Regions from separate parts of the Paenibacillus sp. FSL W8-1187 genome, predicted to be linked through region 2. Evidence: riboswitches for the same ligand, from Rfam matches in the RefSeq annotation. Region 2 holds a riboswitch; the other holds the start of a gene.
The links. Region 2 has a riboswitch for cyclic di-AMP ahead of NYE40_RS21250 (hypothetical protein). Riboswitches for the same ligand answer to the same signal wherever they lie in the genome.
Positions count from the first base shown of each region.

Region 1: it holds a riboswitch for cyclic di-AMP, as region 2 does, so the genes downstream of both, NYE40_RS18335 (TrkH family potassium uptake protein) here and NYE40_RS21250 (hypothetical protein) in region 2, are expected to answer to the same signal.

Region 1 covers NZ_CP150181.1:4,256,129-4,259,532, reverse strand. The annotation lists gene NYE40_RS18340 (CPBP family intramembrane glutamic endopeptidase) at 1-1,201, opposite strand, end outside; cyclic di-AMP (ydaO/yuaA leader) riboswitch at 1,449-1,633, shown strand; gene NYE40_RS18335 (TrkH family potassium uptake protein) at 1,704-3,056, shown strand; gene NYE40_RS18330 (TrkA family potassium uptake protein) at 3,078-3,404, shown strand, end outside.
Region 2 covers NZ_CP150181.1:4,911,819-4,915,222, reverse strand. The annotation lists gene NYE40_RS21255 (dicarboxylate/amino acid:cation symporter) at 72-1,442, shown strand; gene NYE40_RS21250 (hypothetical protein) at 1,600-2,190, opposite strand; cyclic di-AMP (ydaO/yuaA leader) riboswitch at 2,196-2,387, opposite strand; gene NYE40_RS21245 (amidase domain-containing protein) at 2,596-3,404, shown strand, end outside.

The DNA.
Region 1 (3,404 bases), 660 kb from region 2:
AGAGCGCCGCCATGTTGTACGGCGACTGGGTCACGTCCGTCGTCGCCCAGGCGCCTGTGGCGGCCGAGAGACCGCCGAGGATGAGCGTCTGCAGGCCGAGCAGCAGGAAGGCGAACGCGTAGGAAAGCTTCATCGCGCTCCACGCCTCGGCTCCGAAGCCGGGCTCCGAGCCGGCGGTCCAGAGCGGCCGGCCCTGGGCTCGCCACAGCCCGTCTCCGGCCACGAGCGAGAAGTACGCTCCGACCGCCATGACGAAGGTGAGCGCCGTCATGAAGACGAGCTGGGCCATCGCCGCCAGCTCTGCGTTGACCTCGCCCCCGTAGATCGCCCGCAAGCCGTCCAGCAGATTGAAGTTGTTGATTGTGTAGAAGGCGAGGAAGACCAGCGCCAGCGCCCAGCCCCGGCGGAACGACGTGAAGCGCCTCATGACGATGGCGTAGACGATGGCCAGCAGCGTCATGATACCGGACGGCAGCAGATTGCCGAGCAGCGACAATTGCTCGCCGAGCCGGTCCTGCTCCATCGTATAGGCGGCGTAGGAGGCAGGGACCTCGTAGACGGGCTGGAAGCGGGTCAGCCTGATCTCGCCCTCCAGGCGCTCGCCGGCGGCGAGGACGATCAGGCCCGCTTCGCCGACGGTGATCGCCGCCGCCTCGTAGCGGACGGAGCCCTCTTTGGCCGGGCCCGAGCGTCGCAGCTGGCCGAGTCCGAGCTCGTCGGCCTGTCGCTGGACCGTCCGGTCCAGCGCCTCGCCCTCCAGCGCGGAGCTTCCTCCGTCGCCTCCGGTCGGACCGAGCACCTGCTTCCAGCCGACGAGCTTGCCGCTCGTCATGCCGATCTCGACGAGCAGCCGCCGGCCGTCGTCGAAGTTCTGCGTCACCTGCCAGACATCGACGGGCACCTTGAGTCCGGCGCTGCTGTCCAGCGTCTTGCCCAGCTTCTCCTTCGCCACATAGCCCGCCATCAGCCTGTCGGCCTGATGGACCGCGTGGGCGTTCTGGGGCAGCGCGCGCAGCTGCTTCTGGGCAAAGTCGGCCGCAGCCGCCATCGCCTGCCCGCGGCTGACCGGGTGGACCGGCTCGCTCTCCGCGCCGACTCCGGCTGCCGAGGGGATGACCTGCAGCAGCAGGAATAAAGCGGCTCCGATTGCGCCACACCAAACGTATCTTCGAAAAGCCTGGTCAAGATGGGATGAATTCATCGAAGTCCTCCTTGCTGATGGCGCTGCCTGGTTGGATCCATGGTTTAACCTTACCACAGCGGCTTTCCTTTTATCCATGCCGCCCGGCCGCGCGGACGAGCCAGCGGGCAAAAGAGCGAGCGCGGAGGGGCTAGCATCCTCCGCAATGTCCGCCAGCCTCCAAAAACGAAGCAAATCGGCCGCCAACGCCTGCGGACGCATTTGGTAACCTGTCCTTTATCCTATATAATCAAATCCGATCCTATAGAACTTTAAACTGCCGAATTCCGGACGACAAGCGCCGGGAACGGGGGAACCAGCGCGGACGGCGGCTCGTGGAGCCGGACAGCCGATCCGCAGGGGTGAATTCCGCTCGGAACTTTTCCGGGGGGATAGGGCGGCCGTCACGCCCGAATCCGTCAGCTAACCTCGGAGGCTTCCATGACAGGACTCACACAGGCGCTGGGCACCGGGTGTTTCCGGTGCCTATTTGTCGTGTGCAAAAAAAGGAGAATGGCCGCCTATGACCGCTTGGAGGCTGCAGCTGAGGCAGCTGCTCATCCCTTCCCCGCCGAGGATTCTGATCGCCGGCTTCGCTTTCATCATCGCGCTCGGCTCGCTGCTGCTGATGCAGCCGTTCGCGACCGCGGACGGCCTGGGGACGCGCTGGATCGACGCGCTGTTCACGGCGACATCCGCTACCTGCGTCACGGGCCTCGTCGTCGTCGACACCGGAACGCATTATTCGCTGGCGGGCCAGCTCATCATCCTGGTGATGATCCAGATCGGCGGACTCGGCTTCATGACGATGGCGACGCTGTTCGCGCTCGTGCTGCGCAAGCGCATCTCGCTCAAGGAGCGGCTGCTGCTGCAGGAGGCGATGAACCAAGGCTCGATGGAGGGCATCGTACGGCTGATCCGCCGCGTCCTTTTGTACTCGCTCGTCATCGAGGGCTGCGGCGCGCTGCTGTATGCGCTGCGCTTCCTGTCCGACATGCCGCCCGGGCAGGCCGTCTATTACGGCATCTTCCATGCGGTGTCCATGTTCAACAACGCCGGCTTCGACATCATGGGCAACTACAGCAGCATGACCGCCTATGTCGCGGATCCGCTCGTCAATCTCGTCACCGTCTCGCTCGTCATCCTCGGCGGCCTCGGCTTCATCGTCCTGTCCGATCTGGTCGACTTCCGCAGGCATCGGCGGCTGACGCTGCACTCCAAGGTCGTGCTGCTGACAAGCGGCGGCCTGGTGGCGCTCGGGACGGCCGTCATCTTCCTGTTCGAATACGGGAATGCCGGCACGATGGGACCGCTCGACCTCGGCGGCAAGCTGCTCGCGTCGCTGTTCCAATCGGTCGCGACGCGCACCGCCGGACCGAACTCGGTGGACATCGGAGCGCTGACCCAGGCGAGCCTGTTCTTCATGATCCTCCTCATGTTCATCGGAGCGTCGCCCGGCTCGACCGGCGGCGGCATCAAGACGACGACGTTCATGACGCTCGCGGCGGCGATGTGGGCGATGCTCCGGGGCAAGGAGGACATCGTGCTGTTCCGCTACCGGCTCGCCAAGGAGCGCATCCTCAAGGCGCTGACGATCACGATGCTGTCGATCGCCATCGTGCTCGCCTCGACGATGGTGCTCTGCACGCTCGAGGACCGCGACTTCCTGCGCATCCTGTTCGAGACGGTGTCGGCGTTCGGCACGGTCGGGCTGAGCACCGGCATTACGCCGGGGCTGCAGGATGTCAGCAAGCTCGTGATCAGCTTCGTCATGTTCGCCGGCAGGCTCGGCCCGCTGACGATGGCGTACGCTCTCCGGCCCAAGGCCAGCAAGGAATATTACAAGCATCCGGAAGGCAAGATCATCATCGGATAGGAAAGGAAAGAAAGAGAGACAATGGGTAAGGGAGCCAAAGGAAGTCAATTCTGCGTCATCGGACTGGGCCGTTTCGGATCCAGCCTCGGCAAGGAGCTCGTGCAGCTCGGCCATGAGGTGCTCGGCATCGACCGCAGCGAGGAGCTCGTCGACGATCTGAGCGGCACGCTCACGCATACCGCCTGCGCGGACTCGACGGACGAGGAGGCTCTGCGCGCGCTCGGCATCCGCAATTTCGACTGCTGCATCGTCGCCATCGGCGGGGATATCCAGGCCAGCATCATGACGGCGATCCTCGTCAAGGACGCCGGGGTCAAAAAGGTCGTCGTCAAGGCGGTCAGCGAGCTG
Region 2 (3,404 bases):
ATAAACGTTGACATAAGAAGTCAACCTCGCTAGTATACTATAGCATAGTAAATCACTAGGATATGAAGGGGATGGACTCATTGCCTGAAAACAACAACCTCGTGCATGCGTTCCAGACGAACTGGATCAGCCTGCTTGTCTCCCTCATCGTCATCGGACTGCTCGTCTGGCTGGCGCGGCGCCGCGTCGGTTTCGGCTATCGGGTGCTGCTCGCGCTCGGCATCGGCCTCGTCGTCGGCGTGACGCTGAACTCCTTGGAGATCGACGCCACGAGCATCAGCACGCTCGGCTCCATTTACGTCAACCTCATCAAAATGCTCGTCATCCCGCTCGTCGCCGTGCTGGTCGTCTCCAGCATCTCGTCGATCTCGAGCCTCGGGCAGCTGCGCAAGATCGGCACCAAGACGATCCTGCTCTTCATCGGCACGACCGGCGTGGCAGCGCTGATCGGCCTGCTCGTGGCGCTGGCGTTCAACCCGGGCTCGGGCATCGCCCAGGAGACGCCGGAAGGATTCGAGGCGCGGACGATTCCGACGTTCTCCGAGGTCATCCTGAACCTCGTGCCGTCCAACCCGATCGGCGACATGGCCGACGCCAAGGTTGTGCCGGTGCTGATCTTCGCGATCTTCATCGCCGTCGCCATCGTGCAGCTCAGCTCGCGCAAGCCGGAGGCGGCCGAGCCGGTGCGCCAAGTCATCGAATCGCTCAAGCAGGTCATGAACCAGGTGACCAAGTACATCATCCGCCTGACGCCATACGGCGTGTATGCGCTGATCGGCTCGATGGCCGCGCGCTACGGCTTCGATACGCTCAAGCCGCTCATCAGCCTCATTCTCGCGACGTATGTCGCGCTGCTGCTGCACTTCATCCTGACGTTCGGCTCGCTCGTCACGTTCTGGGCGAAGCTCAATCCGTTCAAGTTCCTGCGCAAGATCTACCCGACGATCGCCGTCGCCTTCACGACGCGCAGCAGCTACGCGACGCTGCCGGTCAACCTGGAGGTCATCACCAAGCGGCTGCGCGTGTCGCCGCGCATCGCCAGCTTCGTCGCGCCGCTCGGCGCGACGATGAACATGAACGGCTGCGGCGGCGTCTGGCCGGCGGTCGTGGCGATCTTCGTCGCCGAGGTGTACGGCGTGCCGCTCGGCATCTCCGACTACATCCTGATCGTGCTCGTCAGCACGATCTCCTCGATCGGCGTCGCCGGCGTGCCGGGACCGGCGTCGATCTCGACGACGGTCGTCCTGACCGCGCTCGGCCTGCCGCTGGAAGGGCTCGGCCTCGTGCTCGCGATCGACGCCGTCGTCGACATGGGCCGCACGGCGGTCAACGCGACCGGCACGACTGTGTCGTCGCTGCTCGTCGCCGTGTCGGAAGACGAGTTCGACCGCGAGAGCTACAACCGCGACGAGGAAGAGGAGCTGGAGCTGAGCCACGCGTAAAGCAGGGCGCAGCGGAATGAACGGGACGAAGCGGAGCTGGCTCCGCTTCGTCCCTGTTTTCAACTCGATGAACGCAGCGAAGCCCCCGAGGGACAAAGCCCTTCGGGGGCTTCCTGCATGAGCGGATCATGCGGCAGGGATCATCGAGTTGCCTGGATTACATCGAGTGCTGGATATGGATGTCGGAAGATTCGATGAGGTAGTGCCTTCTCCAGAAGGCGGTGGCGGGAAAGGGCATCGCTTCTCTGGAGCCGGGCTCCAGAGCCTTGCGCAAAAGACGGTCCCGATGATCGCTGATCCACTCGGCGTCATAATAGAGCACCGACATGACCTCGTCGCTCGGAACGCCGACGAACGATTGGAACCAGCCGCTCCAGCTCTGCCAGTCGGCGGGAGCCTCGGAGTAGGACATCGTGACGACGGCACGGTGCAGGCTCGAGCCTGCATAAAGATGAAGCGCGACCAGATAGTCGCCGCTGCCGCCTGCAAGCATCGCCGTGGTGCGGCTGATGAACAGGTCGATGCGGCGGATGCGGCGGTCGGGAGCGAGCGGCTCCTCGACCAGAAGAGCAGCGTGGCGGGCGTCGTGCCCCGCCTCCTCGATGACCTCGGACGCATCCAGTACGACCGGAAGCGGCAACGAGGCGGAGCAGGCGATTTCCTGCTCGGCGCAACAGGCGGCGGAGCGGTGGACGGCTCGCAGCCGTCTCGGCTCCGGACCGCCGGTGAAGCGTTCCTGCAAAGACATGGTCGAACCTCTCCTTTGGTTGCTTACGGGGTTAGCTGACGGATTCGGGCCAAGAGAGTAGCCCTACCAGGCGCAGTCCGCGGCGGCTTCGGCAGCCGCGCGTCGGGTGCGCGCCGGATTCACCCCGGCAGGCGCGACAAGGCGCCTGCGGTTGGTTCCCCCGCTTCCACTTTCGTGGAATTCAGCAGAATAGAAATGTGCTGAACTTTATCATACTTCAGGCCGGCCTGTCTTGTAAAAGGCTATATTTAGCGAAAATTCGATGAAATGCTGTCGGGAACTCGTCCATGCGGACCCATCGTCGCTCTAAAGCGCTCTCATGGAAAAGGATCATAATCCGGAGCGCATCCGTCATAGGATGGAAATTAAGATGGAGAAATAGCGCTTCGGAGAGGATGGGGAAGGATGGCGCGGATCAAGGTGGGAAAAAGGCCTCCGCAAGCCGATGCCGGCGGGGAGGAGCGACGGAGCGAGCCGCCCGCAGGCTGGCGCGGCGCCGTGCAGCACTATGTGCAGGCCTGCAACCAGGCCGAGGTGGAGCTGCGCGACAGCGCGCTCGCCGGAATCATGACGGACGCGGACCATCGGCTGCGCCTGCTGCACCGGCTCCAGCGGCAGCGCGAGCGGGCCGAGGAGCGGGATCTGCTCACCTCCCAATGCGAGACGCGGGCCGCGCTGGTCAAGGTCAACGAATCCGGCGCGGAGGTGTCGGTCGTGCTCCAGCTGCATCTGAAGCGGCATGTCCAGCACAAAGGCCGCCAGTATACGGAGGAGCGGATCGAGCGCGAGCGGATATGGCTCGCACCGGCCGGCGCGGACGGGAGCTGGCGGCTGACGCGGGTCGAGCCGCTCGTCGGCGAGCGGCGGCCGCGCTACGGCCATGCCGCGGCGGACAGCGCGCTCGCCGAGCACCGCTCCTACGGCAATGGCGGCGGCAGCGGCATCCAGCCGCCCGGCGCGCCGCGTCCTTTCCTTAACTATGGCGTCGTTCCGCGCATCAACACCCGCTCCCGCGCCTCCCGCTACCGGCGCGAGCTGGTCGCAGCCTACGCGGACCAGTGGTGGAACGAGCCGAATCCCGCTTACGAGGAATTCGAGGTCAACTGCACCAATTATGTGTCGCAGTGCGTCTTTGCAGGGGAAGCGCCGATGAACTATACTGGGAAAAGGGAATCCGGCTGGTGGTACAAGGGACGGACGGGCGGCCAGGAGCA